One region of the Mesorhizobium sp. B2-6-1 genome, then DNA from elsewhere that is predicted to be linked to it. Evidence: predicted binding sites of a transcription regulator. Region 1 holds the regulator's gene; each other region holds the start of a gene.
The links. The regulator PhoB, encoded in region 1, activates phosphate uptake and scavenging genes when phosphate is short. The targets are predictions, from matches to a motif close to TGTCATNNANCTGTCAT.
Positions count from the first base shown of each region.

Region 2: FJ443_RS18915 (RNA degradosome polyphosphate kinase) is a predicted target of PhoB. The motif match lies at 6,844-6,860, and genes of this name have one in related genera.
Region 3: FJ443_RS04620 (YdcH family protein) is a predicted target of PhoB. The motif match lies at 5,333-5,349, and genes of this name have one in related genera.

Region 1 is NZ_VFUH01000019.1:4,996-15,421, reverse strand. Features, by position in the region: gene FJ443_RS27850 (sugar ABC transporter permease) at 1-642, opposite strand, end outside; gene xylF (D-xylose ABC transporter substrate-binding protein) at 785-1,825, opposite strand; gene FJ443_RS27840 (ROK family protein) at 2,085-3,326, shown strand; gene phoB (phosphate regulon transcriptional regulator PhoB) at 3,334-4,023, opposite strand; gene phoU (phosphate signaling complex protein PhoU) at 4,043-4,750, opposite strand; gene pstB (phosphate ABC transporter ATP-binding protein PstB) at 4,776-5,579, opposite strand; gene pstA (phosphate ABC transporter permease PstA) at 5,576-6,427, opposite strand; gene pstC (phosphate ABC transporter permease subunit PstC) at 6,431-7,420, opposite strand; gene pstS (phosphate ABC transporter substrate-binding protein PstS) at 7,486-8,544, opposite strand; gene FJ443_RS27805 (PAS domain-containing protein) at 9,062-10,426, opposite strand, start outside.
Region 2 is NZ_VFUH01000009.1:37,888-48,313, reverse strand. Features, by position in the region: gene fumC (class II fumarate hydratase) at 138-1,535, shown strand; gene FJ443_RS18935 (DoxX family protein) at 1,715-2,137, shown strand; gene FJ443_RS18930 (DoxX family protein) at 2,310-2,714, shown strand; gene ppx (exopolyphosphatase) at 2,995-4,530, opposite strand; gene FJ443_RS18915 (RNA degradosome polyphosphate kinase) at 4,530-6,722, opposite strand; gene FJ443_RS18910 (zinc-finger domain-containing protein) at 6,925-7,170, shown strand; gene FJ443_RS18905 (FAD-dependent monooxygenase) at 7,190-8,413, shown strand; gene FJ443_RS18900 (TIGR02117 family protein) at 8,448-9,110, opposite strand; gene FJ443_RS18895 (amino acid ABC transporter ATP-binding protein) at 9,226-10,029, opposite strand; gene FJ443_RS18890 (amino acid ABC transporter permease) at 10,045-10,426, opposite strand, start outside.
Region 3 is NZ_VFUH01000001.1:889,178-899,603, reverse strand. Features, by position in the region: gene FJ443_RS04640 (response regulator) at 1-1,544, shown strand, start outside; gene FJ443_RS04635 (Stf0 family sulfotransferase) at 1,545-2,357, opposite strand; gene FJ443_RS04630 (lytic transglycosylase domain-containing protein) at 2,422-3,270, opposite strand; gene ispG (flavodoxin-dependent (E)-4-hydroxy-3-methylbut-2-enyl-diphosphate synthase) at 3,276-4,526, opposite strand; gene FJ443_RS04620 (YdcH family protein) at 5,084-5,263, opposite strand; gene FJ443_RS04615 (YdcH family protein) at 5,504-5,707, shown strand; gene FJ443_RS04610 (IclR family transcriptional regulator) at 5,710-6,504, opposite strand; gene FJ443_RS04605 (transporter substrate-binding domain-containing protein) at 6,634-7,515, shown strand; gene FJ443_RS04600 (amino acid ABC transporter permease) at 7,611-8,276, shown strand; gene FJ443_RS04595 (amino acid ABC transporter permease) at 8,278-8,928, shown strand; gene FJ443_RS04590 (amino acid ABC transporter ATP-binding protein) at 8,931-9,725, shown strand; gene FJ443_RS04585 (RidA family protein) at 9,764-10,225, shown strand; gene FJ443_RS04580 (aminotransferase class V-fold PLP-dependent enzyme) at 10,250-10,426, shown strand, end outside.

The DNA of each region.
Region 1 (10,426 bases):
CCAGCTCCAGGTCGCGCCGATCGATCCGGCCGGGCCGCCGCCCATCAGCTGGAACGTCGCGTTGAGCGGCGCCACCGTCTGGCCGCTGGTAACCCACCATGCCGCACCGCGCCAGACCAGAAGCCCGCCCAGCGTCACGATAAAGGCCGGCACTTCGAGATAGGCGATGACAAAGCCCTGGAAGGCGCCGATCAACAGACCGAGCACCAGGCCGATGACCAGCGCCAGCACCCAGATCCATGGGTTGCCAAGCTCAAGCCCGACGAAGCGCACTAGGAAATGCACCTGGGCGAAGCCCATGACCATGCCGATCAACCCTTCGGCGGAACCGACGGACAGATCGATATTGCGCATGACGATGACCAGCACCATGCCGCAGGCCATGATGGCGACGGCCGAGGTCTGCACCGACAGGTTCCACAGATTGCGCGGCGTGAGAAAGGTACGGCTGTCGAAATCGAGCGGATTGACGCCGAGACGCAGGCTGGACAAGACATGCAACCCGATCCAGATCAGCAGCAGCGCGCCGATCATGCCGAGCATGCGCGTGTCGATCTCGGTCGCCTTAAGGAACCGGGCGACGGCGCCGAGTTCCGACGCACGCGCGGTGTCGGCCTGCGGGTTGGACGTCGTATCGGTCATGATTTTCTCCCACCGGCCTGCCCGTCCGATGCGGGATGCCGGAAGCCAGTCTAGAAGTTACTCGCCCGAGGCGGAAAAACAAATCTTCTTGAAAAAACGCCGCGGCTTGGCAGCCGCGGCGTTCATCGCATGAAATGGAAGATCAGTTGCAGGCCGCTACGCTGCCCGCCGCGACGCCGGCACAGACCTCGTCTTTCTTGATCCAGCCGGCGTCGATGACGACGTTGAGATTGTCCTTGGTGATCGCAACCGGGGTGAGGAACAGCGATTTGACGGTGTTCCCACCGGGCGTTGTGAAGTCCTTGACGCCGGCGATATCGGTCATCTTCTTGCCGTCGGCCAGCTGCGAGGCGATCTCGGCGGCATTCTTGCCGAGTTCACGCGCGTCCTTCCACACCGACACGGTCTGCGTGCCGAGCGCGATGCGGTTCAGCGCCGCGTGGTCGCCGTCCTGGCCCGAGACCGGAACGGTACCGGCCAGGCCTTGAGCCGTCAGCGCCGCGACGACGCCGCCGGCAGTGCCGTCATTGGCCGCGACCACCGCGTCGACCTTGTTGTCGTTGGCGGTCAGGAACTGCTCCATGTTCTTCTGCGCGTTGGCCGGCAGCCAGCCATCCGTATAGGCTTCGCCGACATTCTTGATCTTGCCGCTGTCGATGGCGTCCTTGAGCACTTCCATGGAGCCCGAGAACAGGAAATCGGCATTCGGATCGGCACCCGAGCCCTTGATGAAGACGTAGTTGCCTTCCGGCTTCACCTTGAACACTTCGCGGGCCTGCATGCGGCCGACTTCCTTGTTGTCGAAGGTCAGATAGAAGACGTCCTTGTTCTCGATCAGGCGGTCATAGCCGACGACCGGAATGCCTTCGTCGAGCGCCTTCTGCACCGCCGGGCCGATGGCGGAGGCGTCCTGCGCCAGGATGATCAGCGAATTGGCGCCCTGGGAGATCAGGCTCTCGACGTCGGTGAGCTGCTTGCCGGGATTGGACTGGGCGTCGGCGGAAATATACTTGTCGCCGGCGGCTTCGATCGCCTTCTTCATGGCGGCCTCGTCGGTCTTCCAGCGCTCTTCCTGGAAGTTCGACCAGGAAACGCCGATGACCTTGTCCTTCGCCTGCGCGACCGACGCGAGCGTCAGCGACATGGCGACACCCGCCAGGATGGCGGCTGTGAATCTCTTCATCTTAATCCTCCCTGCGCCGCGTATGGCGCGACCAAACAGGCCCGTAGGCCGGCACAAAGGCTCTATTTTTTCGAGCCTCGAAAAAACACTGGTCCATCGTCGGAACGCTGTCAACGTCGATTCTGATGTATTTTGATGTCCTCGTGAATTTTTTTCGAGCTCCGGAATAAATAATGACAGCCAAGGCCGGTTCTGCCAGTATTTGACGGTCGTCGGGATCCTGGGGAGAGAACGCGGCGACGGGGAGGATGCGAGAAACATGTCGGTCGGAATCCGCCACGACGATTTGCGCCGACGCAACCGGGCGATGGTGATCGCGGCCGTGCGCCGTGCCGGGCAGCCCTCGCGCACCGAGATTGCCGCGACCACCGGGCTCAGCCATTCCACCATATCGGCGATCTCCTCCGACCTGATTGGCGAAGGCATCCTGGCGCAGAGCAAGCCGAGCGAGGCCGGTGCGCTGAAACGCGGTCGGCCGCAGGTCGGCCTCAGCCTCAACCCTGAAGCCGCGGCGGTGATGACCGTTGTGCTGTCGCTGAATTTCCTCTCCGTCGCAGTCATCGACTATGCCGGCCAGGTGATATCTGAGGAGCAGCGCCGGCTGGACACGCTGACCCTGTCGCGCGAGGCGCTGATCGGCGAATGCGTGGCCATCGTCAGGCGGCGGTTCGAGGATCCCGACCTCGACGTCGGCAGCATCGCCCGTATCGCGCTGGCGATCCAGGGCATCACCGACACGGATGCGCGCGCCATGCTGTGGTCGCCGATCACGCCGCAGACCGACATCGCCTTCGCCGACATACTGGAGGCCGAGTTCGGCATTCCCGCCACCATGGAGAACGATTGCAACATGATGGCGGTGGCGCTGCGCTGGCGCGATCCCCAGCGCTACCGCGACGACTTCATCGCCATACTTTTGTCGCACGGCATCGGCATGGGCTTGGTGCTGAAGGGTGAACTGTTCACCGGCACCCATTCATCCGGAGGCGAGTTCGGCCACATGATCCATCGCCCCGGCGGGGCGCTCTGCCGCTGCGGGCGGCGCGGCTGCGTCGAGGCCTATGCCGGCAACTATGCCATTTGGCGCAACGCGAGGCAGCTTGGCGAGGACACCCAGCCCGTCGACGTCAGCGACGCCGACATGCGCACCCTGGCGGCCTCGGCGCGCGAAAAGGACGGGCCGGAGCGCGAAGCCTACCGCAAGGCCGGCGAGGCGCTGGGTTACGGCCTTGGCAGCCTGTTCGCCCTGATCGATCCGGCGCCGGTCGCCATGGTCGGCGTCAGCGCCGCCGCCTTCGACCTGATCGAGCCGGCTCTGCGCGAGGCCATTGCCCAGACCGCCGGCGGCCAGCACTCGAAATCGATTTCCTTCGACACCGAGCCGAACGAACTGCCGCTGATCCGCGAGGGCTGCGCCATGCGCGCGCTAACCTTCGTCGACCAGGAAATTTTCGCGCCGGGGGCACAGGCGAAATCAGGCATAGGCGAGAACGTTGCGTGACATATCCCTAGTCTTCGCGGATCGCGTACCCCGCGCCCCGAATGGTGCGGATCACGTCAGGCATGCGGCCGTTGTTGACCGCCTTGCGCAGCCGGCCGACATGCACGTCCACGGTGCGCTCGTCGATATAGATCGTTTCGCCCCAGACATTGTCGAGCAGTTGGCTGCGCGAGAACACGCGGCCGGGATGTCGCATCATGAATTCGAGCAGGCGGAACTCGGTCGGCCCGAGCCGGATCTCGCTTTTCTTGCGGTAGACCCGGTGCGATTCACGGTCGAGCACGATGTCGCCGACCTTGAGCACGCTGGACAGAACTTCGGGCTTGGCGCGGCGCAGCAGCGCCTTGACGCGTGCCATGAATTCCGGCGTTGAGAACGGCTTGACCAGATAGTCGTCGGCGCCGGTGGAGAGACCGCGCACCCGGTCGCTTTCCTCGCCGCGCGCCGTCAGCATGATGATCGGCAGCCGCTCGGTATCGGGCCGCATGCGGAGACGGCGGCAGAGCTCGATGCCGGACACCGCCGGCACCATCCAGTCGAGCACAAGAAGGTCAGGGACATTCTCATGCAAGCGGATCTCGGCTTCGTCGCCGCGCGTCACCACCTCTACCTGATAACCCTCCGATTCCAGATTGTAACGGAGCAGCACACCCAGCGGCTCCTCGTCCTCCACCACCATGATGCGTGGCGCGATCATCGACTGGTCACCCCTGCCGTCAAGCCGCTGGCGCCGACATCGCCGTCTCGTCCTGCTTCGGGCGATTGGCGGGCAATTGCGTGCCGGTCAGCACATAATAGGCATTTTCGGCAATGTTGGTCACGTGATCGCCGATGCGCTCGAGATTCTTGGCGCAGAACAAAAGATGCGTGCAGGCGGTGATGTTGCGCGGATCCTCCATCATGTAGGTCAGCAGCTCGCGGAAGACCGACGTGTATTTGACGTCGATGCGTTCATCGTCGGCGCGCAGCTTGGCAAGTGCCGCGGCATCGCGCGCCGCATACTCCTCGATCACACCTTGGACCTGGATCAGCACAAGCTGCGCCATGGCGTCGATGGAGTGCGACAGGTCGCGCGGCGTGGCGGCAAGGCCGACGGTGCCGACGCGCTTGGCGATGTTCTTGGCGAGATCGCCGATGCGTTCGAGATCGCCCGCCATGCGGATCGAGCCGACGACATGGCGCAGATCGTCCGCCATGGGCTGCCGCTTGGCGATCAGGGTGATGGCGCGGTCGTCGAGTTCGCGCTGGCGCGCATCCATGATCGCGTCGTCGGAGACGACGCGCTGGGCGAGCGCGTTGTCGGAATTCAGGAGCGCCTTGGTCGCGCCGCCGACCATCGATGAGGCGAGATCGCCCATGTCGCGGATCAGCCTGCTGATCTGTCCGAGATCTTCGTCAAAGGCTGCGACTGTGTGTTCGGCCATGATCTTGGTCCTCGTATGCCTGGGATCAGCCGAAGCGGCCGGTGATATAGTCCTGCGTGCGCTTCTCGCGGGGCGACGTGAAGATCTTCTCGGTGCGGTCGAACTCGACCAGCTCGCCCAGATACATGAAGGCGGTCTGCTTCGACACGCGCGCCGCCTGCTGCATGTTGTGGGTGACGATGACGATCGTATAATCGGCCTGCAACTCGTCGATCAGCTCCTCGATCTTGGCGGTCGACAGCGGATCGAGCGCCGAGGCAGGCTCGTCGAGCAGGATGACCTCCGGCTTCACCGCCACCGTGCGGGCGATGCAGAGGCGCTGCTGCTGGCCGCCCGAAAGGCTGAGGCCGCTGGCGTTGAGCTTGTCCTTGACCTCGCTCCACAGTGCCGCGCGCTTCAGCGCCTGCTCGACACGGCCGTCCATCTCCGCCTTGCTGAGCTTCTCATAGAGCCTGACGCCGAAGGCGATGTTCTCGTAGATCGACATCGGGAACGGCGTCGGCTTCTGGAACACCATGCCGATCTTGGTCCTGAGCAGGTTGAGGTCCTGCGAGCGGTCGAGGATATTCTGGCCGTCGAGCAGCACCTGGCCCTCGGCGCTCTGCCTCGGGTAGAGCTCGTAGATACGGTTGAAGACGCGCAGCAGCGTCGACTTCCCGCAGCCCGAAGGCCCGATGAAGGCGGTGACGCTGCGCTCGGGCAGCGACAGGCTGATATCCTTCAGCGCCTTCGACTGGCCATAGTAGAAATTGAGATTCTTGACCTCGATCTTGGCTTTCTCGACCGCGACTTCGGGCGTGTTCAATTCGGTGGACAACATCGGTTTCATCTGTCCTCTCTGCGTCCGGTAAGGCTGCGGGCGAAGATACTCAGCCCGAGAACCGTAAGGGTGATTATGAGTGCGCCGGTCCACGCCAGCTGCTGCCATTCCTCGTAGGGGCTGAGAGCGAACTGGAAGATGGTGACGGGCAGGCTGGCCATCGGCGCATTGAGATTACTCGACCAGAACTGGTTGTTGAGCGCCGTGAAGAGCAGCGGCGCCGTCTCGCCGGAAATCCGGGCGATGGCCAGCAATATGCCGGTGACGATGCCCGACAGCGCCGCACGGTAGGCGACCGAGCGGATGACCACCCAGCGCGGCGCGCCGATCGCGGCGCCGGCCTCGCGCAGGGCGTTCGGCACGAGGTTGAGCATGTCCTCGGTGGTGCGCACGACGACCGGGATGACCAGGATGGCCAGCGCGACGGCACCGGCGATCGCCGAGAAATGTCCCATTGGCCGCACCAGCAGCTCGTAGACGAACAGGCCGACGATGATCGAGGGTGCCGACAGCAGGATGTCGTTGATGAAGCGCACGACGGTGGTGAGGCGCGAGAAGCGGCCATATTCGGCCATGTAGGTCCCAGCGAGGACACCGATCGGCGTGCCGACGATGACGGCGATGACTGTCATCATGATACTGCCGTAGATGGCATTGAGCAGGCCGCCGGCATCGCCGGGCGGCGGTGTCATTTCGGTGAACACAGAGAGCGAAACACCCGCCAGGCCCTTATAGAGCAGTGCGCCGAGGATGAGCGCCAGCCAGGCCAGGCCGATGCCCGCCGCCGTGACGCATAGCGTCATCATCACGGCATTCCTGCGCTTGCGTCGATTGTGAAGCGATGTGGCCGTCGACATCGGTCAGGCTCCCGTGCGGCTGTCCATGCGCAGCAGCATGTAGCGCGCAAGGGCAAGGATCAGGAAAGTGATGACGAACAGGATCAGGCCGAGCGCCACCAGCGAAGACGTATAGAGATCGCCGTCGGCTTCGGTGAACTCGTTGGCGATGGTCGCCGAGATCGTCGTGCCGGGCGCGAACAGCGAGCCGCTGATGCGGTGGGCGTTGCCGATGACGAAGGTTACCGCCATGGTTTCGCCGAGCGCGCGGCCGAGGCCGAGCATGACGCCGCCCATGATGCCGACGCGGGTATAGGGGATGACGACGCGGCGCGTGACCTCCCAGGTCGTGCAGCCGATGCCGTAGGCCGATTCCTTCAGCACCGCCGGCACCGTGTCGAAGACATCCTTGGTGATCGAGGTGATGAAGGGCAGGACCATGATGGCAAGGATCATCGCCGAGGTCAGAAGGCCGATGCCGTAGGGCGGGCCGGCAAACAGGCTGGAGAGTCCCGGCACGTCGTGGAAAAGCTTGACGATGAAGGGCTGCACCGTCGTCTGCAGGAACGGCGCGAACACGAACAGGCCCCAGATGCCGTAGATGATGGAGGGTATGCCGGCAAGCAGCTCGACGGCGATGCCGATGGGGCGTCGGAGTGGCCGCGGGCAGAGTTCGGTAAGGAAGATGGCGATGCCGATGCCGATGGGAACGGCGATCAGGATAGCGATGGCGGCGGTGACAATGGTTCCGTAGATCGGGGCCAGCGCCCCGAAATTCTCGGTAACCGGGTTCCACGATTCGGTCGTCAGGAAGGAGAACCCGAATTTCGACAGCGCTTCCCACGAGCCGGCAAACAGCGAAATCGCCACGCCGCCGAGGATGAGCAGGACGAGGATGGCGGAAAAGCGTGTCGCCGCCCGGAAAATCGTATCGGTGAGCGCGAAGCGCCGGACCGTCGCTTCCCTGGCCCGCATGGCGGCCGACGATGGCATGGCTTCGGAGACGGCGGTCATCTGGCCCTCACGTTTCAAGGAAGACAGGGAGGGCGCCGTGAAGCGCCCTCCTCGTTCAGCAGGGATTACATGGCGGAATAGAGCGGCTTGCCGTCTTCGCCGACGATGTCCTTGGCCCACATGTCCTCGACGCTCTTCACGACCGCGTCGGGGATCGGAACGTAGTCCAGCGCGCCGGCCATGTCGTCGCCCTTGGCGTAGGACCAGGCGAAGAACTTGAGCGCTTCACCGGTCGCCGCCACGTCGCCGGGCTTCTTGTAGACCAGGATCCAGGTCGCCGACGTCATCGGCCAGGATTCGGCGCCCGGCTGGTTGGCCAGGATGACGCCGTAACCCGGCTGCGAGCTCCAGTCGGCATTGGCCGCCGCCGCCGAGAACGCCGCCGCCGTCGGCTCGACCTTCTTGCCGTCCTTGTTGATCATGTCGGCATAGGTCAGCTTGTTCTGCTTGGCGTAGGCGTATTCGACATAGCCGATCGAGCCGCCGGTCTGCGAGACGTTGTTGGCGACGCCTTCATTGCCCTTGGCGCCGATACCGACCGGCCATTCGAGCGCGGTGTTGACGCCGACCTTCGACTTCCAGTCGGCGCTGACGTCGGCCAGATAGTAGCTGAAGTTGAACGTGGTGCCCGAACCGTCGGAGCGATGCACGACGGCGATCGCCTGGTCGGGAAGCTTGACGTCGGGATTGAGCTTGGCGATCGCCGCGTCGTTCCAATTGGTGATCTTGCCTACGAAGATATCGGCCAGCGTCGGGCCGTCGAGCACCAGTTCGCCCGGCTTGATGCCTTCGAGATTGACGACCGGAACGATGCCGCCCATCACCATCGGGAACTGTGCAAGTCCGGTGGATTCGAGATCCTCGCCCTTCAGCGGCGCATCGGAAGCGCCGAAGGTGACGGTCTTGGCTTTGATCTGCTTGATGCCGCCGCCCGAGCCGATCGACTGGTAGTTGAGACCGATGCCGGTCTCCTTCTTGTAGGCATCGGCCCACTTCGCATAGATCGGGTAAGGGAAGGTGGCGCCGGCACCGGAGATGTCAGCTGCCATTGCCGCGGAAAGGGTGAGGGTGGACGCCGCAGCCATTGCGATCGCAACGGCCGCCGAGCGGATGAAATGTCTCATATGGCCTGCTCCTGTTCGGAAGATGGTCTCTCGGCGCCATTCCTTGCCAGCGCCCGCTGAGGCCAATAGCGTTCGATTATAACAGTCGCATGACAGTTTCGTGTCAGCCCGGTAACGCGTCGCCGGCGCCTGGAAAGGCGATGGCGATTAGCGGCTGCGGCATGGCGCCGGTTTGCCTTCGGGAATCAGGGACTTGCGCTATCCGGCCACCCAAACAGCCATCGGATTCGGCATGGATCGCTGATCGAAGAAAAGCCGGACGGGAGCGCGTTGCTCGAGGCCAGAGGATGTCTTGGCCGGGCCATCGCCAAAAACAGGTCCGTTGGGGTAGATTGACGCTGCTTCATACTGGCGGTCGCTGCTCCCGCCCGTAACTAGAAGAGAGCGGAAATTCGATGCCGTCATTGTCCCGGCTGGACGCCGGCTTTGATATGGTGCGATCGCACCATAGTCTTGCTCGAAGGGCTGCAGCCGGCCCCGGGTGATTCTCGCCGCAATCCGGCCGAAGGCGCAAAGTCTATCCCGCGTTGCGCCGGGCCTGGCGACCAGCGCCGACCCAGCGCTCGACCTTTTCGAGCAGGGCCCTGGGGCTGATCGGCTTGGGCAGATAATCATCCATGCCGGCGTCCAGGCAGCGTTCGCGATCGCCCTTGAGCGCATGCGCGGTGACCCCGACGATCGGCACATGCGTGCCGGTTTCCTCTTCCAGCCGGCGGATGGCGGCGGTTGCCTCGAGCCCGTTCATCTCCGGCATCGAGACGTCCATCAGGATCATGCACGGATTGAGCCTGCCGAAAGCGTCCAGCGCCTTGCGGCCATTGCCGACGATCTCGAAACCGTAGCCGGTCTCGCCGAGGATCTGGGTGAAGACCATCTGGTTGACCTCATTGTCCTCGGCCACGAGGATGTCCAGCCGCTGCTCGCCGCCAGTCGCGGCAAGCCGAGGCCTGACCGGCGGCGGCTGCAGCAACGCGCGTTGCCCTGCCGCCGGTGGCGGTGACTGCGGATTGTTCCCGCCGCCTCCCTCGACAGCAAGCGGCCGGGCGACATCCGTGGCGTGGCGATGCCGCTGGATGGTGGCGACCAGCGTTTCCAGGAGCACCGAGGAGCGTGCGGGCTTGATGAGTTGGGCATCAATGCCGAGATCGCGGTAACTGGTGTTGGCCAGCGACTGGTCGACGGAGGTCAGCATGATGATCGGCGTGTCGGCAAGCCCGGCGGTGTTGCGCACGACACCTGCCATCTCGGCGCCGCTCATCTCGGGCATCTGATAATCGAGCACGACGCAATCGACCGGCACGCCGTAGGCGGCGGCCGCGATCAGCACTTTCAGTCCCTCGGCGCCGCTCTCGGCCGCGCAGGAATCGAAGGTCCATGACGTCATCTGCTCGGTCAGGATGGCGCGGTTGACGGCATTGTCGTCGACGATCAGCACCCGCGCGCCGGTCACGTCCACCGGCATGATGCGCTGCGCGTTCTGTTGTCCGGCCCTGGGCAGCGTGACCGTGAACCAGAAGGTCGACCCCTTGCCTTCGGCGCTTTCCACGCCGATGTCGCCGCCCATCAATTCGACCAGCCGCGAGGTGATCGCGAGCCCGAGCCCAGTGCCCTCATGCCGCCTCGTCGAGGAGGTGTCGACCTGGCTGAATTTCTCGAACACCTGTTCCAGCTTTTCCTCAGGGATGCCGATCCCGGTGTCGGTGACCGAGATCGTCAGCCTGGTTCCGTCCGGCACACTTTCGCCGGTGACGTCGACGAGCACATGGCCTTCTTCGGTGAACTTCACCGCATTGCCGAGCAGGTTGGTGACGATCTGCCGGATGCGGCCGACATCGCCGATGAACAGGCTTTCGAGCCCAGGCTCGATGCGCACGATGAGCTC
Region 2 (10,426 bases), on a different contig from region 1:
GCCGGGCATCTCCCCACGAGCGGGGAGATTGGCTCCGTCTTCAACCGATTTGCATCTTCATCGCCCGCAATCTCCGCTTGATGCGTTTTGTGCAACGCGATACGCCGTTGCCCAAATCGACAGACCGGAGACTTGCCGTGAGCGCTGCCAAGACCAGAACCGAAACCGATACGTTCGGTCCCATCGAGGTCGCCGCCGACCGTTATTGGGGCGCGCAGGCGCAGCGTTCGCTCGGCAATTTCAAGATCGGTTGGGAAAAGCAGCCGGCATCCGTCGTGCGCGCGCTCGGCATCGTCAAGCGGGCGGCGGCGGAAGCCAATATGGAGCTGAAGCGGCTCGATCCGGCGATCGGCAAGGCGATCGTCGAAGCGTCTCAAGAAGTCATCGACGGCAAGCTCAACGACCATTTCCCGCTGGTGGTCTGGCAGACCGGCTCGGGTACGCAATCCAACATGAACGCCAACGAGGTGATCTCCAACCGGGCGATCGAGATGCTGGGCGGCGTCATGGGCTCCAAGAAGCCGGTGCACCCGAACGACCACGTCAATATGAGCCAGTCGTCGAACGACACCTACCCGACCGCCATGCACATCGCCTGCGCCGAACGCATCGTGCATGACCTGTTGCCGGCGCTGAAGCACCTGCACAAGGCGCTCGCCGCCAAGAGCAGAGAGTTCAACCATATCATCAAGATCGGCCGCACCCACACGCAGGACGCCACCCCGCTTACGCTGGGCCAGGAATTCTCGGGCTACGCCGCGCAGGTCGCTTCGTCGATCAAGCGCATCGAGCTGACGTTGCCCGGCCTGCAGGAACTGGCGCAGGGCGGCACCGCCGTCGGCACCGGCCTCAACGCGCCCGTCGGCTTCGCCGAGCTGGTGGCCGATCGCATCGCAGCCATCACCGGCATCGCCTTCGTCACAGCGCCGAACAAGTTCGAGGCGCTCGCCGCCCATGATTCCATGGTATTCTCGCACGGTGCCATCAACGCCGCTGCCGCCGCGCTGTTCAAGATCGCCAACGACATCCGCTTCCTCGGTTCCGGCCCGCGTTCGGGCCTTGGCGAATTGTCGCTGCCGGAAAACGAGCCTGGTTCCTCGATCATGCCGGGCAAGGTCAATCCGACGCAGTGCGAAGCGATGACCCAGGTCTGCGTGCAGGTGTTCGGCAACAATGCGGCGCTCACCTTTGCCGGCAGCCAAGGCCATTTCGAGCTCAACGTCTACAACCCGCTGATGGCCTACAACTTCCTGCAATCGGTGCAGTTGCTCGCCGACGCTTCGGTCTCCTTCACCGACAATTGCGTCGTCGGCATCGAGGCGCGCGAAGACAACATCAAGGCGGCCCTCGACCGCTCGCTGATGCTGGTGACGGCGCTTGCGCCCACCATCGGCTACGACAACGCCGCCAAGATCGCCAAGACCGCGCACAAGAACGGTACCACGCTGCGCGAGGAAGCGCTGGCCACCGGGCTGGTCAGCGAAGCCGATTACGATCGGATCGTGCGGCCGGAAGATATGACCCATCCTGGGTGAAGGCACTTTTTCGGCGGGAAAATATGCTCCCGCCACCGCATCGACCGGCACGAATTTCCGTTTTTCACCGGTTCACGGAAACGTATGTCCTGTGAACAATGTGTCGCCAGACAGGCGGCTTTGGTGAACAGTCAGCATGATCTATCTGACGGGCGATCAACCCCATTCGGAGAGCCACCATGTCCACCAACACTTCCTTCGCCGGCACCGGCACCGCGTCCAACAGTTCTGTCACGATCCTGCTCGGCCGCATCCTGCTCGCGGTCATTTTCCTGCTTTCCGGTTTCGGCAAGCTCAGCGCCCTTTCCGGCACCGCGGCCTATTTCGGCGGCCTCGGCCTGCCCTTGCCGACCGTGACGGCCATCGTCGTCGGCCTCATCGAACTGCTCGGCGGTCTGGCCATTCTCGTCGGCTTCCAGACCCGGATTGCCGCCTGGGTGCTGGCGATCTTCACCGTCGCCACGGCCCTGGTCGCCCACACCGGCTGGGCCGACCAGATGCAGATGATCAACTTCATGAAGAACCTGGCGATCACCGGCGGCTTCCTCGTGCTGGCTTCCTCAGGCGCCGGCGCCTATTCGGTCGACGCCAAGCGCGGCTGAACTTCCCTCCCCCGTCTTTGACAGCAGTGGCGCGGAATTTTCCGCGCCACTGTTTCGTTGTCGGTCCAGAAGCCTCAATTCAGCGCCCGGATTTGCCGGGGCATTGGTGGTAGGATCGATCGGTCCGGGGTGGGTAAAGGCCCAAACCGGCCAACCGACAACGGAGGTGACCATGCCTCGCAACGCACTGCTTCTGGCTTCGCGGCTGCTGCTTGCCGCGCTGTTCGTACCGTCAGGCTTCCATGCGCTCGCCGACATTGCCGGCACATCGGGCTATTTCGCCGGCCTTGGCCTGCCGCTCCCGGGGCTCGCCGCGTGGGGCACGGGCCTGTTCGAGCTGATCGCCGGACTGCTGATACTCATCGGCTTCCAGACCCGGATCGTGGCTCTGCTTTTGGCCGCCTTCTGCATCGTTGCCGGCTTCATCGGCCATTACGGCCAGGGCGCCGATGATGCGACGCTTGCCTTCTTGCACCAGCAGATGCTGATGAAGGACATCGCGATATCGGGCGGCTTTCTGGCGCTCGCCATGGCCGGCGCCGGCGCCTGGTCGGTCGACGGGCGGGCTGCTGTTTGATATCGCCTAAATCCAAGGGCAGGCCCGGAACCAACCAGACAAATGCCCCGGGTTGGACTCTCAATGCCCGAGCCAAGCCAACGCCCGTGTCAAGTCGACCCCCACTCCGTCGAGCTGCGCTCGACACCTCTCCCCCGATCGACGGGCGAGAGGTGGCTTGGCGAAGCCAAGACGGAGTGGGGGAAGCCGGTCTTCAAACACGAAGCCGCTGAACAAGTGGCGCGATTGAGTTGGTCAATATCGGCGTGGATCAGATAACTCACGCTCTGGTAGGCCGTACCTATTTCACCGAAACGCTCGGCCCACCCTCGACCGCCAGTACCAGGCGGCGGCCGGTAATTCGCGCCAGTTGCGCCAGGCGCCCGGCCGGGCGCTCGCCATAGAGATCTGCCAGCGATGCCGGCAAGACCAGCGCCAGCACGCCATTGCCGCGCTGCTCCCATTTCAGTCTCGGCATGACGCCGGGCATCGAGGCGGTCAGCAGGTAGACGACGCGCATCGATGCCGCCAGCACCCGCGCTCGCTCCAGATAGCGCGGTGTCGCCAGCGCCTTGATCTCGGGCGCGATGGCTTCGTTGAAGATGCCGTCGTGCCGATAAGCGTTGGCCATCGCCAGATAGGCGCGGCCAGGGTGGTCCACGCCGAAAAAGGAGGCGTGGGCGATGATGTTGAGCGATTGCTTGCCGCGATATTCGGGATGCGCGCGCCAACCGATGTCGGCCAGCAATGCCGCCGCGTGGCGGTAGCGCGCCTCGTCCTCGGTCTCGTCGATGCCGAAAGCGGCAAAGGTCTTGGCCGTCCAGTCGACGAGTTCATGCGCATGGGTGACCGAGCGCGAGCGCAGCCGGGCGAGTTCCTCCGATGCCGAGATCAGCGGATCGGCCTTCTGCTCGGCCTGGTCGAGCAGCGAATAGAGGAAGCCTTCGCGCACGCCGAGCGCCGAGACGATGATCTTCGACGGCTGCATCGCCGCCATGATCTCCTGCAGCACGATGGCACCGTAAGGCAGGAGCGAGCGGCGGTTCTTCGAAACGCCCTCGATGCCTTTGATCTTCTCGATCTCGCCTTTCGCCACTTGCCGCAGGAAATTGGCGGCACTTTCGACGCCGATCTCGTAGTGGTGCATGACGCCAAGCGGATAGTTGGTCATCTCCATGTGCAGCCGGGCGAGATTTCGCCAGGTGCCGCCGACGGCATAGAAAGGCCTGCCTTGCCCGCCTTTGAGCAGCTTCGCCCGCCCCAGCTCGTCGCGCACGATTTTCGCTGCCTGCGTGAGGGAGTTCTTGGCCATATCCTGGAGGCGCAGGCCGCCCAGCGGCAACGTTATGCCGTCGCCGATCGCTTCGCCATTGACGTCGACCAGTTCAAGGCTGCCGCCGCCGAGGTCACCCGCGATACCGTTGGCCGGATGAAAGCCGCAGATGACGCCGAGCGCGGAATAGTAGGCTTCCTCGCGGCCGCTGATCACGCGGATCTCGGTCTTGAGCACGTCTTCGGCGCGGTGGATGAAATCGGGGCCGTTGACGGCCTCGCGGGCAGCCGCGGTCGCCAGCACGTACATGTGCTCGGCGCCGGCCTGGTCGGAGAGCGCGCGGAAGCGGCGGAACTCCTCCATTGACCGTGTCACGCCCTCGGGGTCGAGCTTCCCCGTCGACACAATGCCGCGGCCGAGGCCCGCCAGCATCTTTTCGTTGAACAGCATGGTCGGCGAGCGCGCCAGCCCCTCATAGACGACAAGGCGGATCGAATTCGAGCCGATGTCGATGATGGACAGCGGTCGGCGATCCTGCAGCCGGCCCTGGGAATCGGACAGCATCAGGCGGCAGCGTTCTTCTTACGGCGCTTGAATTGCGCGATCCGCTTCGGCGCATGCGATTTCAGCGCATCACCCCGTCCCGACAGGCTCGGATTGGTCATGAAATATTCCTGTGCGTTGAACGGCTCCTCGCCCTCCTCGAGCACGACGCGCCGGGAGGTTCCATCAGCCAATACGTCGAAACTTTGCTGATTGTCCATGATGTTGCCGAGCATGATCTGGCCCAGCACCTGTTCATGCACAGTTGGGTTGGTGATCGGCACCATGGTCTCGACGCGGCGGTCGAGGTTGCGCGGCATGAGGTCGGCCGAGGAGATGTAGACGACGGCCTCGTCCGACGGCAGGCCGTGGCCATTGCCGAAGCAATAGATGCGGCTGTGCTCGAGGAAACGGCCGACAATCGACTTGACCCTGATGTTTTCCGACAGGCCCGGCACCTGCGGCCGCAGGCAGCATATGCCGCGCACGACCAGGTCGATCTCGACGCCCGCTCGGCTGGCGTCGTAGAGCGCGTCGATGATGATCGGATCGACAAGGGCGTTCATCTTCATCCAGATGCGTGCCGGCCGTCCCTCGAGTGCGTGGGCGACCTCATCGGAAATGTGCTGCAGGATACGGTTCCTCAGCGTGAAGGGCGAGATCGCCAGCCGCATTTCGGCGGTCGGCTCGGCATAGCCGGTGATGAAGTTGAAAAGCTGGGCGACATCGCGTGCGATCGTTGCATCGGTGGTGAAGAAGGACAGGTCGGTGTAGATGCGCGCGGTCACCGGATGGTAATTGCCGGTGCCCAGATGCACATAATTGCGCAGCTTGCCGTCCTCGCGCCGCACCACCAGCGACATCTTGGCGTGGGTCTTGAGCTCGAGGAAGCCGAACACGACCTGGACGCCGGCGCGCTCGAGGTCGCGCGCCCAGCGGATGTTGGCCTCCTCGTCGAAGCGAGCCTTGAGCTCGACCAGTGCCGTCACCGACTTGCCGGCCTCGGCGGCGTCGACCAGCGCACGCACGATCGGGCTGTCGTTGGAGGTTCGGTAAAGCGTCTGCTTGATCGCCACCACTTCCGGGTCGGCCATCGCCTGGCGCAGGAACTGCACCACGACGTCGAAGGATTCGTAGGGGTGGTGGACGATGATGTCCTTCTCGCGGATGGCGGCGAAGCAATCGCCGCCATGCTCGCGGATGCGCTCGGGGAAACGCGGATTGTAGGGCGTGAATTTGAGGTCGTCGCGGGCAACGGCGACGATCTCCGAAATCTGGCTGAGCGCCAGCGGGCCGGTCAGGACGCTGATGCGGCTCGACGAAACGCCGAGTTCGCCGGCGACGAATTCGCGCAGTTCGGCCGGCATGAGCATGTCGAACTCGATGCGAATGACGGAGCCGCGGCGGCGGCGCTTTAGCGCAGTCTCGAACAGGCGCACGAGATCTTCCGATTCCTCCTCGACCTCGATGTCGCTGTCGCGAATGATGCGGAACGTGCCGGAGCCCTTGACCTCGTAACCCGGGAACAACTTGCCGATGTAAAGGCCGACCGCCTCTTCCAGCGGGATGAAGCGGACATGGTGCTTGCGGTCCGGCAGGCGGATGAAGCGCTTCAGCGCCACCGGCAGGCGCAAGAGCGCGCTCATCTCCTCGCCGTTCTTGCGATGGCGAAGCTGCAGCGCCATAGAGAAGCCGAGATTGGGGATGAACGGGAATGGGTGCGCCGGGTCGATCGACAATGGCGTGAGAACAGGAAACACCTGGTCCTGGAAGTGCTCCTCCAGCCAGGCCTTCTCGTCCTTGGTCAGCGCGTCGCGGGTGATGCTCTCGATGCCTTCCTTGTTGAGCAGCACGGTCAGCGCCGAAAGGCTCTTCTGCTGGTCTTCCTGCAACCGTTCGACCTCGCGCAGCAGCTGTTCGAGCTGCTGTTCGGGGGTACGCCCGTCCGGACTTCTCAACACGATGCCTTCGCGAACCTGGCCGGCCAGGCCGGCGACGCGCACCATGAAGAACTCATCGAGATTGGCCGCGGAGATCGACAGGAAACGTACCCTCTCCAGCAGCGGATGGTTTGTGTTCTGCGATTCCTCGAGCACGCGGCGGTTGAACTGCAACCAGGAGAACTCGCGATTGACGAAACGATCCGGATTGCCTTCCGGGCTTGCCGCTTCCGCATTGATGAACTCGCTCTGGACCGGCTTCAGTTCGTTCATGGTTCCTGCTCTTCCCACGTCTGGTTGCTTCGCCGCTTTTTCGGGCGGCGCCCAGGCTGTTGCGCCTGGCTGCGATGCTCCAGCCGGTTAACCGGCTTAACTTATCCTCTGACAGGCTTTTGCGACAGTTTCATTTCATCGAACTTGCAAACAGACCGGTTATGATCCAAACGCTGAGCAGACTGCGCTAAAGGAGACGACGATGGCAGGCGGTTCCATTCCCCATTTCCAGAACGATGCGGGCCATCCGGCGATCGATATCGGAGTCAAGGAATTCATGTGCACCGGCGCCAACCCGCCTTTCGACCATCCGCATGTGTTTCTCGACATGGGCGACGACAATGAGAAGGTCTGCCCCTACTGCTCGACGCTCTACCGCTATTCGCCGAAGCTGACGGCGATGGAAACGCTGCCGGCCGGCTGCCTCTACATCGATCAGGCCGCCTGACCTCCAGCGGGCCGGGCCAATGGCAGACGCACAGTCCCGGCAAGTCATCATCGCCGGGGCGGGTATTGCCGGGCTGACCGCGGCACTGGCTTTCGCCGAGCGCGGCTATACCGTGCGGATCTTCGAACAGGCGCAGCGCCTCGAAGCGGCGGGCGCCGGCATCCAGCTTTCGCCCAACGCGACACGCATCCTGCGTGAGCTCGGCGTACTCGACGCACTTCTTCCCAATGCCGTCAGGCCGGAAGCCGTGGTGCTGAAGGATGCGGCAACCTTGGGCGAACTGGCGCGCGTGCCTCTTGGACGAGCAGGCGAGGCGCGCTGGGGTGCGCCCTACCTCGTGGCGCATCGAGCGGACCTGCAAAACGCGCTGATGGCGCGCGTGGCTGCCATGCCCGATGTTCATCTCACCACCGGCGCGCGCCTTGACAGCGTCACGATCAGCAGTTCAGGCATCACCGCGGCAGCCGATGTGGGTGGTAGGCTCGTCGCGGCGGAAGGTTTCCTTCTGGTCGGCGCCGATGGCGTCTCGTCGTCGGTGCGCGGACTTGCCGACCAAGGAAGGAAAAACAGGCTTGCGAAAAGCCACTTCTCCGGCGAACTGGCCTGGCGGGCAACCGTCAGCGCAGACAGTCCTGCCGGGCAAGCTTTTGCAGAGATCGGTGCGCCGGACTGCGTCACCACCTTCCTGCATCCCGGCTTTCACATGGTCGCCTATCCCGTCAGCAAGGGCAGCGCCATCAACCTCGTCGCTTTCACCAGGGGCGAGCGTATCGCCGAAGGCTGGTCCGGCCATGCCGATCCCGCAATCCTGGCCGGCGCCATGCGCCGCACCACGCCGGCGCTGGCAAGGCTTGCGGAGTTGGCCGGCCCTTGGGCGGCCTGGCCGGTCCATACGGTCGATCAGAAGCCGCCATGGGTAAGGTCGGGCCGCATCGCACTGGTCGGCGACGCGGCGCATGCCATGACGCCGTTCGCGGCACAGGGCGCCGCGATGGCCATCGAGGATGCCGCCACGCTTGCCGACGTCATGGCCGCCTCCCCTGCCGATCTCGCCGGAAGTCTTCAAATCTGGGAAGGCCTGCGCCGGCCGCGCGTCGCGAGAGTGGCACGTCGCGGCGCCCTCAACCGCCTTGCCTGGCATGCCTGGGGTCCGGTGGCGTTGGCGCGCAACCTTTTCCTGAAAATGCGGGCGCCGGAGAAGCTCGCCGCGGATTTGGACTGGCTTTATGGGTGGCGGGCCTAGAACTCGAACGAGGCGTTGGCGTTATCTGCGCGACCTACCAATTATACAGCCTCAACGACCACCCGAGCGAGACCGGCAACGGGTTCCACCAACCGGTGCGCAGGCCGGCGGTTCGCAAGGCGGCCGCGGTCCAGGTGTTGCAGCCGGCCAGCGCATTGAAATGGCCGTTCGCCTCATAGAAGCGGTCGAAATTGGAATAGGCGGCCCCTGCGATGACGATCGGCCCGCCTGGTCCTTGCTGAAAACTCGCATCGATGAAGTCGAGCAATGCCGCAAAGCGGTCTTCCGGGATGTCGAAACCGGCGACGTCGGGTCCGGAGATATTGCCGGCGACCTCGACATGCATCACTGAAGCGTCAAGCGTCAGGGCCTTGAATACGGGCATCGCCTTCAGCTGCGACCAGGTCGGCGTCTCCAGGTAGAAGGCGCGGCCGCCCCAGCCGAAGACGATGTAGCGCACCTCGGGCGCGTCGGAAGGCTGGCCGGCAGCGGCGAGGAAGCGAAAGCGCCGGCGCACGCCGTCATCGACGGGAATGGCGATGTCGGTGTGGATCGGATTGCTCAGCACCAGAATGTGCCTGGCGCCCTCGCCGGCCGCGGCAGCCGGCCAGAGTGGCCGCGGCACCAGCGTGCCGAGTGCCGCGACCAGCACCACCGCGGCAACCAGCACGGCCAGGAAACGAAGGCGTTTTCTCATCCGGGCATAGTTCTTGCGATTCCATCACGTTTCAATCGAAACGATCCGATCGGCCAAATATGAAAAAGCCCGACCGTGGCGCGGCCGGGCTCCTTCCATTTCGACGAAGCAGCGCTCAGTGCAATATCTGCGACAGGAACAGCTTCGTGCGCTCGTGGCGCGGGTGATCGAAGAACTCGGCCGGCGTGTTCTGCTCGACGATCTGGCCCTGATCCATGAAGATCACCCGGTTGGCGACTTTCCGCGCAAAGCCCATCTCGTGGGTGACGCACAGCATGGTCATGCCTTCCTCGGCAAGGCTAACCATGGTCTCCAGCACTTCCTTGATCATTTCCGGGTCGAGTGCCGAGGTCGGCTCATCGAACAGCATGATGCGCGGGTTCATGCACAGCGAACGGGCGATCGCCACGCGCTGCTGCTGACCGCCGGAGAGCTGGCCCGGATATTTGTTGGCCTGCTCGGGGATCTTGACGCGCTTGAGGAAATGCATGGCCATCTCCTCGGCCTGTTTCTTCGGGGTCTTGCGGACCCAGATCGGCGCCAGCGTGCAGTTCTCCAGGATGGTCAGGTGGGGGAACAGGTTGAAGTGCTGGAACACCATGCCGACCTCTCGGCGCACCTCGTCGATCTTCTTGAGATCGTTGGTCAATTCCTTGCCGTCGACGAAGATCTTGCCCTTCTGGTGTTCTTCGAGCCGGTTGATGCAGCGGATCATGGTGGACTTGCCGGAGCCGGACGGGCCGCAGATGACGATGCGCTCGCCGCGCATCACCTTGAGGTTGATGTCCTTCAGCACATGGAACTCGCCATACCATTTGTGCATGGCGATGATGTCGATGGCGACATCGGTGGTCGAGATGTGCATCTTCGCGGCATTGACCTTGATCTCTTCCGCGCTGACGGCGTTTTCGGTGGCCATGAACCAATCCCCTTTTTATCGTTTGTAACCGGTGTCGAGCCGGCGTTCCGTATACATTGAATAGCGCGACATGCCGAAGCAGAACAGCCAAAACACGAAGGCGGCGAACACGAGACCGGATTTCGCGGTCTGCGGCGTCGCCCAGTTGGCGTCCGAGAAGTTCTGCTTGACGACGCCGAGCAGGTCGAACATCGAAATGATGAGGACCAGGCTGGTGTCCTTGAACATGCCGATGAACGTGTTGACGATGCCGGGAATGACCAGCTTCAGCGCCTGCGGCAGCACGATCAGTCCCATCTTCTGCCAATAGCCGAGGCCGAGCGAATCGGCGCCCTCATATTGGCCCTTGGGGATCGCCTGCAGGCCGCCGCGCACCACTTCCGCCATATAGGCGGCG
Region 3 (10,426 bases), on a different contig from region 1:
CGCGCCAGAAGACCTTCACCGACGTCATCGTCAAATCCGGCAATGCGCTGCTCACCATCATCAACGACATCCTCGATTTCTCCAAGATCAATGCCGGCCAGCTCACGCTCGACCCGGCGCCGTTCCGCCTTGCCGAGGCGGTCGAGGATGTGGCCACGCTCGTCTCCGCCCATGTCGCCGAAAAGAACCTCGAACTGATCGTGCGCGTCGACCCGCGCCTGCCGGCCTACGTCGTCGGCGACGCCGGGCGGTTCCGCCAGATTGTCACCAACCTGCTCGGCAACGCGGTGAAGTTCACCGAGAAGGGCCATGTGCTGATCGACGTCGGCGGCGAAACCGTCAATGACGTCGTCCAGCTCAAGTTGCGCGTCGAGGACACCGGCATCGGCATCCCGGCCGAAAAGTTGCAGAACGTGTTCGAAAAATTCGCCCAGGTCGACGGCTCCTCGACCCGCCGTCACGAGGGCACCGGCCTTGGTCTCGCCATCGCCGCCCGCCTCGTCGACCTGATGGCCGGCAAGATTGGCGTCGAGAGCGAGATCGGCCGCGGCTCCGTATTCTGGTTCGCGGTGCCCCTGCCCGTGCATCGTGCCGAGGCTCGCGACGAGATCGTGCCGGTCGACGTCACCGGCGCCCGCGTTCTGGTCATCGACGACAATCCGGTCAACCGCGAGATCCTGCTCGAACAGCTCAGGAGCTGGAGCTTCGACTGCGCCGCCGCCGAAAGCGGTGCGGTCGGCTTGGCTTTCCTCGACCGCGCCTGCCAGCTGGGGGCCGCCGTCGATTGCATCATCCTCGATTACCAGATGCCCGGTATGAACGGCGCCGATGTCGCGAAAGCCATCGCCGCCGACAGCCGGCTGTCGGCCATACCGGTCGTGCTCCTGACCTCGGTCGACCAGGTCGATTTCGGCAAGATGATCATTGATTTCGGCATTGCCGCGCACCTGACCAAGCCGGCGCGCTCCGCGGTCCTGCTCGGCACCGTCATCTCGGTCGTCCAGAAAGCCCGCTCGCAGGTCGGCAGGGCGCAGTTCGTTCGCGAACCTGTACCGGCGCTGCCGCAGGCGGCGCCGCCCGCCTTTACCGTCATCCGCGGCCCGGCAATGCCGGCCGTCCCCGTGCCGGAACCGACGGTCGCGCCGAACGGTCCGATCGACATCCTCATCGCCGAGGACAACGAGGTGAACCAGTTGGTGTTCGGCCAGATTCTCAACGGGTTGGGCTTGAGCTATCGCATAGCCGGCAACGGCCGCACGGCGGTCGAGATGTACCGCTCGTTGCGCCCGAGGCTGATCCTGATGGACGTCTCCATGCCGGAGATGAACGGTTACGAGGCGACCCGCGCCATCCGGGCGACGGAGGCCTCGGATGGCAGCCACATTCCGATCATCGGCGTCACCGCGCATGCGCTGAAGGGCGACCGCGACAAGTGCATCGAAGCCGGCATGGACGACTATCTGCCGAAGCCGGTTTCACCCGACCGCCTCGGCGCCAAGATAGGCACCTGGCTCAGCGAAACGGTGGTGGCGAAGACGGCATAGCTATACCGTCGACGCCTCGGACGCCGCATCCAGATGATAACGGCGCATCCAGTCGAGGCTTGTCTCGTCGGCAAGCCTTGCGACGCCGGGTCTTATATCCCCAGCATCCGGTGCCTGAACCCCCAAGGCGTCGCAAACGGACGCCAACGTTGCAACCGGATCGCTCGACAGGCGCTCATAGCCGATCCGCAGCGGGATTACCTCTTGCTCCGCGAACCACATGTTCCAGGCAGTGTCATAACCATCGAGCCCGGCAACCTCATCCTTGATCCGCCCGAAATCATATCGAGGTTCTCCGGGAGGTCCCACCCTTTCCAGTTCGGTGCCATCGGGAGCGACATGCCAAAGGCCGGTTTGCTGCGCCTTGACCAGCGATACGGCCTGCGCAAGCTTGTCCTCGCGTGACAGATGTATGTAGAGAACACGGCCAAAAGCCCTCTCGAAACGAGCTTTATCCGAGACAAGCCCCGGGAAAATCCGGTCGAGTATCGCTGAAAGCTCATCCAGATTCTCTCGCATCAGGCGCAGGCCGAAAATGCCGGTTCCACCCTTGCCGGCGGCGATGGCCGCATTGAGATAGGCGGCATTGAATTCGAGTTCGCCCATCGTGTCGCGGCCGGGCAGCCCCCACTCTTCGGCCCATTCGGGCACGTCCTGCCGCCGATAGAACGAATGAGGATCGCCCGCCGCCTTCGTGGAGGCCAGGAGCTTGCACAGCAAAGTGCTTCCGGTCCTGGGCGTGCCGCAGATAACATATGCGTCGACCATCCTGCGGCCCTCATTGCTCGTTGAAGGCAGGGCAATGCCGGCCAATCCAGGGTCGCCTATAGCCGCGGCCGTCATTTTTATCGCCCCTTCACCCGCAACGACACACCCGCTATCGGTTGCGCACCACCACGCATGCCCCGCCGACACTTTGCAGTTTCTGGCAGATAGCGCCGGCGGCGGCACGGTCGTCGACCCCGATCCTGACCGCGTAGATGCCGCGCCGGCCGATCGGCGTGCGCACCCGGCTGACCACCGGATCATGCCCGCCTAGCAGGGCCGGGAAGCGGCCTCTCACCCTGAGCCACTGGTTGATCGCGGCGCTGCGGCGGAAATTGCCGGCCACCTGGATTCCCCAGGGCTTTATGTTGATGGAAGCCATCGCCACCGTCCGCGACATGATCACCGGGAGCTTACGGCAGGCCGCGACGAAATCGGATTTCGCGTCGAGCGGTCGCACGCTTCCGGCATAGGCGCGGTCGGCGAACTTATCGACCGGCTCGCCCATAATGTCGAAGACATAGCTTTCGGTTTCCATCGGCAGGAAGCCGCCCGAGCCCAGCCAGCGCGAGACCCGGTTTTCGCCGGCATTGTAGGCGGCGGCCGCCAGGCCGAGATTGCCATAGCTGGTCTTCATCTCGGCGAGGTATTTCGCCGAGGCCGGGATCGCCTGGTTGATGTCGAAGGAATTGGCGAGCCCGCGCATCTTGGCGGTCCCCGGCATGAACTGGGCGATTCCTTCGGCGCCGACCGGACTGACGGCGTTGGGATCGAACCGACTTTCCTTCCAGATCAGCCGGGCGAAGAAATCCCTGGGCAGACCGTTCTGGTCGGCATGGGCCTGGATCAGGTTGCAGACCTTGTCGATCAGCCGCTGCTTGGCCGATTGCGGCGGATCGGCCTGGGCCAAGGTGGGCCACCCGCACAGCAGGATCAGCGCCACCGGGAGGAAGCGCAGCATTCGACCTACTCTGCCGCGGCCTTGCCGCGACCAAATCGTTGTTCGATATAGTCGGCGACCATCTTTTCGAAATCCTGCGCGATCGACGGTCCGCGCAGCGTCGCCGCCTTCTTGCCGTCGACGAAAACGGGCGCCGTCGGCGTCTCGCCGGTGCCTGGCAGCGAAATGCCGATATCGGCATGTTTGGACTCGCCCGGGCCGTTGACGATGCAGCCCATCACGGCGACCTTGAGGTTCTCGACCCCTGGGTATTTCTCACGCCACGCCGGCATGTTCTTCCTGAGATCGGCCTGGATGTTCTGGGCCAGTTCCTGGAACACGGTCGAGGTTGTGCGGCCGCAGCCGGGGCAAGCGGCGACGATCGGCACGAATTGCCTGAAGCCCATGGTCTGCAGCAATTCCTGCGACACCTGCACCTCGCGCGTGCGATCGCCGTTCGGCTCCGGCGTCAGCGATATGCGGATGGTGTCGCCGATGCCTTGCTGCAACAGGATGCCCATGGCGGCGGATGAGGCGACGATGCCTTTCGAGCCCATGCCGGCTTCGGTGAGGCCGAGATGCAGCGCATGGTCGGAACGGCTGGCGAGCTCGGTGTAAACGGCTATCAGGTCCTGCACGCCGCTGACCTTGGCCGAGAGGATGATCTTGTCGCGGCCAAGGCCGATCTCCTCGGCCATCTCGGCCGAGAGGATCGCCGACTGCACGATCGCCTCGCGCGTCACTTGCTGTGCGGTCAACGGAAAGCCGCGGGCCTGGTTGTCGTCCATCAGCCGGGTCAGGAGTTCCTGGTCGAGCGAGCCCCAGTTGACGCCGATGCGCACCGGCTTGTCATGTTTGATCGCCATCTCGACGATTGCCGCGAACTGCCGGTCCTTCTTGTCCTTGAAGCCGACATTGCCGGGATTGATGCGGTATTTGGCCAGCGCCTCGGCGCAGGCCGGATGATCGGCCAGGAGCTTGTGACCAATATAGTGGAAGTCGCCGACGATGGGCACGTTGATACCGAGCCGCGCCAGCCGCTCCCGGATGCGCGGCACGGCGGCGGCGCTTTCATCGCGGTCTACGGTGATGCGCACGATCTCGGAGCCGGCGCGATGCAGCGCCGCGACCTGGGCGACCGTCTGGTCGACATCGGCGGTATCCGTATTGGTCATCGACTGCACGACGACGGGAGCACCCCCGCCAACCACCACGCCGCCCACATCGACGCCAACCGAGGTGCGGCGCGGGAAGGGAAAGGAATAATATCCGGTCATGCCGGCAGCCTTTAATCTCTGGAGCGCCGCGCGTCCACTTGGACGCACAAAAGCGCGCTCCGGGCCGATGCGCTGAAGTCCGGGCATGAGGTGGAGGAGCAAAGATGGCTTGTCAATGGCGACAGGTCGCCACTGGCCGCAATCGATGCCGCCGCCGGTTGCTCGGCGCCCGACTTTTATCGCTCGCTTGCGTCGGCCAATCGGCTACCTGGCGATTGGCAGGCCCCATCGCTTTGTCTTTCCCGGAACGAGTCCGTCATTTCGGGGAGGAGCAAGGAGAAGAGCGACGCAGCGCAGTCCCAGAATCCAAGCCCTGACCTCAGAGCGCCGCGGCAAGGCGGAATTCTGCTCCGCTGCACTCTTCGGTCAGTTATGGTAAAGGGGAGCCGCGACGAGCTTCGCCCCTACTCGTCCTGGGACTAGGAAGTCGGAGGGCCTCTGCCTGGTACGAATATCTGTGATGGTCGACCTGAAATCGAAGATCAAAACCACCAGTCCGGCGGCAATTGCCGCCGGCAGGAAAGACCCGAATGGTGAGCGGTTATGTCAGTGGGGCATCAATGCGTCGTGGGTTTGGCCCTCAGTTTTTCAATCTCGTCCTTGATTGCCAGCTTGCGTCGCTTGAGATTCACGATTTCGAGGTCGTCCACCGACGGGTGATTCATCGCGTCATCGAGCTCGCGTTCGATGTCGCCGTGTTTCCGCTGCAACTCATCAAGATGGGATGCAAGAGACATGATTGGTTCTCCCTTTCATGATTTCCTCGATTGCAGCCGCCAAAGGCGCGTCCACCGCAGGCTCGCTCTGTGACGGCACAATGACAGTGTGCCACCTTCGCGCAGCGATGTCGAATGATCCGTGGTAGCATTCCACGACAACGTGAAATGTGATATGGGCTGCGCGCCGGTGGCAGAGAGTGCCACCCCCCGCCCAATCAGGCCCAGCTTTGGGCGCCGCAGACGTGCAGACGGTAGAGAATGTCCGATCAGGAACAGGCCGATATTCGCCTCGAATTTTCCCGGCTGAAGCAGGAACACGCCGATTTCGACGCCGCGATCAATGCGATGATCGCCATGAACTGCGACCCGCTGCAGATCCAGCGCATGAAGAAGAAGAAGCTTGCGCTGAAGGATCGGCTGATGAAGCTGGAAGACAAGATCATCCCGGACATCATCGCCTGACTTCAGGTCCAGGCCGCGATCGAAAGCCGCGCCGCGCGTTCGCGCAACAGGGCCAGGAGTTCGCCTGTCTTCTCCTGCGACGTGTCGATGGGCACCACTAGGCACATCGTCGCCTCGACGGTGCCGGGTGCTGAAAACACCGGCGCGGCGAGGCATTTCGTATAGGCGTCGACGAGCCCCGAAGTGATGCAATAGCCGGTGGCTCGCGCCGTCGCTATGTCGGCGATGAAATCGTCCAGCCGCAATCTGCGGCCATCGGGCAGCATAAGGTCGTCTTCCGATATCATGGCTTCGATCCGGGCCTGTTCGAGGCCGGCGAGCAGCAGCCTGCCTGACGCGGTCCAGGGCAGCGGAATCTGCAATCCGGTGGCGGAGCTGATGCGGAACGGCCGGGTGCCCGGGCTCGAGTGGACGATCGTGTAGCGGCCGCTCTGCAGCATGCACAGTTCGGAGGTCTCACCGGTCTCGCGCGACAGGTTGTCGACCTCCTGGCGTCCTCGCCTCAAGAGGTCGTTGCCGCGCACATAATCCATTCCATAGAGATAGAGCTTCTTACCGAAATAGACGCGGTTGCCGTCGCCGGCCATCTCCAGGAGGCCCGCATCGACCAGCGATCGCACCAGTGTGTAGGTGGTCGAACGCGGCGCGTTGACCCCCTTGGCGAGGTCGCCGATACCGATGGCGCGCTGCGTCGAATGAAGGAACTCCAGAATCTCGAGCACCCGGTTGAGGCCCTTCTCCCGAGAGACCGAAATCTTTGCGTCCGCTGAGACCGCCAAGGCGCTGCCATCTTGCATTGTCGATTCCTGATGTTAGTATCTGTCTTGTACAGGATACACTCGTCCCTTGTAAGAGACAATTTCTGTAACGATCCGGGTGCGCGTATTGCCTGTGCGTAGGGGAACACAACACGAAAGGAGGTCGCTGTGAACGACACATCCAAAAGGCGTGATTTTCTGAAACTGGGCATGGCCGGACTGGCAACGGCCGGCGTCATGAGTGCGGCGGCAACGGTCGACGTCCAGAAGGCGGCGGCGCAGGCTGCGCCCGATAGCCTGCTGCGCACCGTGCTGGAGCGCGGCAAATTGATTGTCGGCACCGGAAGCACCAATGCGCCCTGGCATTTCGAGAACGATGCCGGCGAACTCGTCGGCATGGACATCACCATGGGGCGCATCCTTGCGAGGGGCTTGTTCGATGACCCGGCCAAGGTCGAGTTCGTCATGCAGGACCCGGCGCAGCGCATCCCGAACGTGACGACCAACAAGGTCGACATCACCATCCAGTTCATGACCATGACCGCGCAGCGCTCGCAGCTGATCAACTTCTCCAGGCCCTACTACGTCGAGGGCGTCGCCTTGCTGACTTTGCCCGGCGCCGAGAACAAGACCTTCGACAAGCTGCTTGCCGCGGGCTCGGCGACGCGCGTTTCCATCCTGCAGAATGTCGACGCCGAATCTTCGGTGCATTTTGCCTTGCCGGAGGCGCAGGTGATGCAGATCGATACACAGGCCAACGTGCTGCAGGCACTGGAATCCAAGCGTGCCGATGCCGCTGCCGTCGACCTCTCCACCGTGCGCTGGCTCGCCTCGCGCAATCCTGACAAATACTTCGATGCCGGCAAGAGCTGGTACTCGATGCTTTATGGCGCAGCGCTCCGGCAAGGCGATCTCGACTGGCTGACCTTCGTCAACCAGACCTTCACCATCGCCATGTTCGGCCATGAAACGGCGCTCTATGACGCCGCGTTCAAGGACTATTTCGGGCAGGAGCCGCCGGCGCGCCATCCCGGCTTCCCGGTTATCTGACGTCATCGGCGGAAAGGCGCCGCCGGCGCCCTTCCGCCCTTTTTCCTGGCGACGCGGCCAGCTTTGCGTCACATCGGGAGCACTGAGGCCGACGCATGGGTTATGCGCTCAATTTCAACCTGATCTGGCGGCATTTCGACAAGCTGTGGGGTGGCCTGCTGCTCAGCCTGGAGCTCGCCGTCATCTCGATCGCCATCGGCATCGTCATCGGCCTGGTCCTGGCGGTCTGGTACGTGTCGGCCGGACGCATGGTGCGCGGCATCATTGCCGCCTATGTCGAATTCATCCGAAACGTGCCGCTGATCCTGCTCGTCTATCTCGTCTTCTACGGTCTGCCGACCGTGGTCGACATCGCCTACAGCGCGCAAACCTCGTTCGTCGCCACGCTGGCGCTCTACAGCGGCGCCTATCTGGTCGAGGTGTTCCGCTCCGGTCTCGAAGCGGTGCCGCGCGGCCAGCTAGACGCCGGCAAGGCGATCGGCCTGACGCCCTGGCAAAGGCTGCTCCATGTGCGCCTGCCGACCATGCTGCGCATCACGCTGCCGGCGCTTTCCAACACTTTCATATCGCTGTTCAAGGACACCTCCGTCGCTTCGGTCATCTCGGTGCCCGAACTGACCTTCGGCGCGCAATGGATCAACTTCAACACCTTCCGCATCGTCGAGGTCTATCTCGTCGTGACGGCGATGTATCTGCTGACCGGCTACGCCCTGCTTTACGCGCTCCGGCTCGTCGAACGCTGGTTCAAGGTGGTGCACTAGCATGCTTGGCCAGATCGCCTACGCCTTGCCTTTCCTGGCTCAGGGTTTTGCGCTGACGCTTTGGGTGTCGCTGCTGGTCGTGACGTTCTCGCTCGTCGCCGGTGTCGTCCTTGGCGTCGGCCTGGTCTATGGCCCGGCGCCGGCGCGCTGGGCGGTGCGCATCTTCAGCGACACTATTCGCGGCATACCGATCCTGGTGCTCATCTTCTTCGTCTACTACGGGATGCCGGCCGTCGGGCTTCACCTGCCGTCCTTCTGGGCTGCCGTGCTGGCGCTGACCTTGTTCAAGACAGCCCAGGTCGTCGAATATCTCCGGGGCGCCGTCGGCTCCATCCCGAAGGGACAATCGGAGGCGGCAATGGCGATCGGCCTGACCTTCCGCCAGCGGCTGGCCCATGTCATCTTTCCGCAAGCGTTCAGGCGTTTCCTGCCGCCCTGGATCAATGGCGTCACCGACGCGGTCAAGGGCAGCGCGCTGGTCTCGCTGCTCGGCATCACCGATCTCATGCAGGCCATCAACCAGGTCATCGGCCGCACCTATGAGGCCATGCCGCTCTACATCCTTGGCGCCCTCATCTACTTCGCCGTCAACTATGCGCTTTCGCTTGCCAGCAGGCGGCTGGAGCGGCGTTTCTCCTTCATCCGGGAATAGCAATGTCCACAAGCTCGAACGATGCCCCGGCCCTTCTCGACATCCGCGATGTGTCCAAATCCTTTGGCGCCGTCCAGGTCCTGCGCTCGGTCAGCCTGCGCGTGGCGCGCGGCGAGGTGGTGACGGTCATCGGGCCCTCGGGCAGCGGCAAGACCACGCTGCTGCGCTGCGTCAACTTCCTGGAGAGCTATGACAGCGGGTCCATCCGCATCGACGGCAAGGAGGTCGGCTTCCGAGAAACCGGAGCCCGCCAGCGCCGCAGCGAACGCGACCTTGCCGCGATGCGCGCCGAGACCGGCATGGTGTTCCAGAGCTTCAACCTGTTTCCGCATCTCACCGCCGCCGGCAACATCATGCTCGGCCTCACCAAGGTGCGCGGCAAAAGCACCGTGGAGGCGCGCACGATTGCCGAACACTGGCTCGGCCGCGTCGGTCTTGCCCATAAGGCCGACAGCCTGCCGGCGGAGCTCTCCGGCGGCCAGCAGCAGCGCGTCGGAATTGCGCGCGCCGTGGCCATGGGGCCGAAAATCCTGCTGCTCGACGAGATAACCTCCGCCCTCGATCCGGAACTCGTCGGCGAGGTGCTTGAAGTGGTGCGCAGCCTCGCCGAGGACGGCATGACGATGGTGATGGTCACGCATGAGATGGCCTTTGCCCGCGACGCCTCGAGCCGCATCGTCTTCATGGCCGATGGCGGCGTCGGCGCCGTCGGCCCGCCGAAGGAGATCCTTGCTGCGGACGCCGACAATGAGCGTCTGCGCAATTTCCTGGCGCGCTTCCGCGCCTCGCACTTCTGACATCGGATGGTCGACGCCATCCCAAGGAGCCTTCTTCCATGACGCCTTACACCAGGCTCGCCGAACTCGGCCTCACATTGCCCGAGCCGCCGACGCCCATCGCCAACTTCGTCACCCATGCCGAGAGCGGCCGGCTGATCTTCCTGTCCGGCCAGGGACCGCTGCGGGCCGACGGCACGCTCTGCACCGGGAAGGTGGGCGAGGATGTAACGGTGGAGCAGGCTTATCAGCATGCCCGCCTTACCGGCCTCAACCTGCTTGCCGTCATGCATGCTGCCGCCGGCGATCTCGGCCGCGTCGTGCGTGTCGTCAAGCTGCTCGGCTTCGTCAATGCCACGCCGACTTTCAGCGACCACCCCAAAGTGGTGAATGGCTGCTCCGATCTTTTCGCCGACGTTTTCACCACGATCGGCGGGCATGCCCGCTCGGCGATCGGCGTCGGCTCCTTACCCGGAAACATCACCGTCGAAATCGAAGCGGTCGTCGAGATCGCTGCCTGATCTGTCATCCACGGGATTGCTCACATGAAAACATATTCAGACACCGGCTCCAACACCACGATCCGCGAACGGCTCGGCCTTCGCCCGATCATCAACGTCTCCGGCACGATGACGGCGCTCGGCGCGTCGATCATCGTGCCTGAAGCGATCAGCGCCATGTCGGAAATGGCATCGCAATGGGTGGAAATGGACGATCTGCAG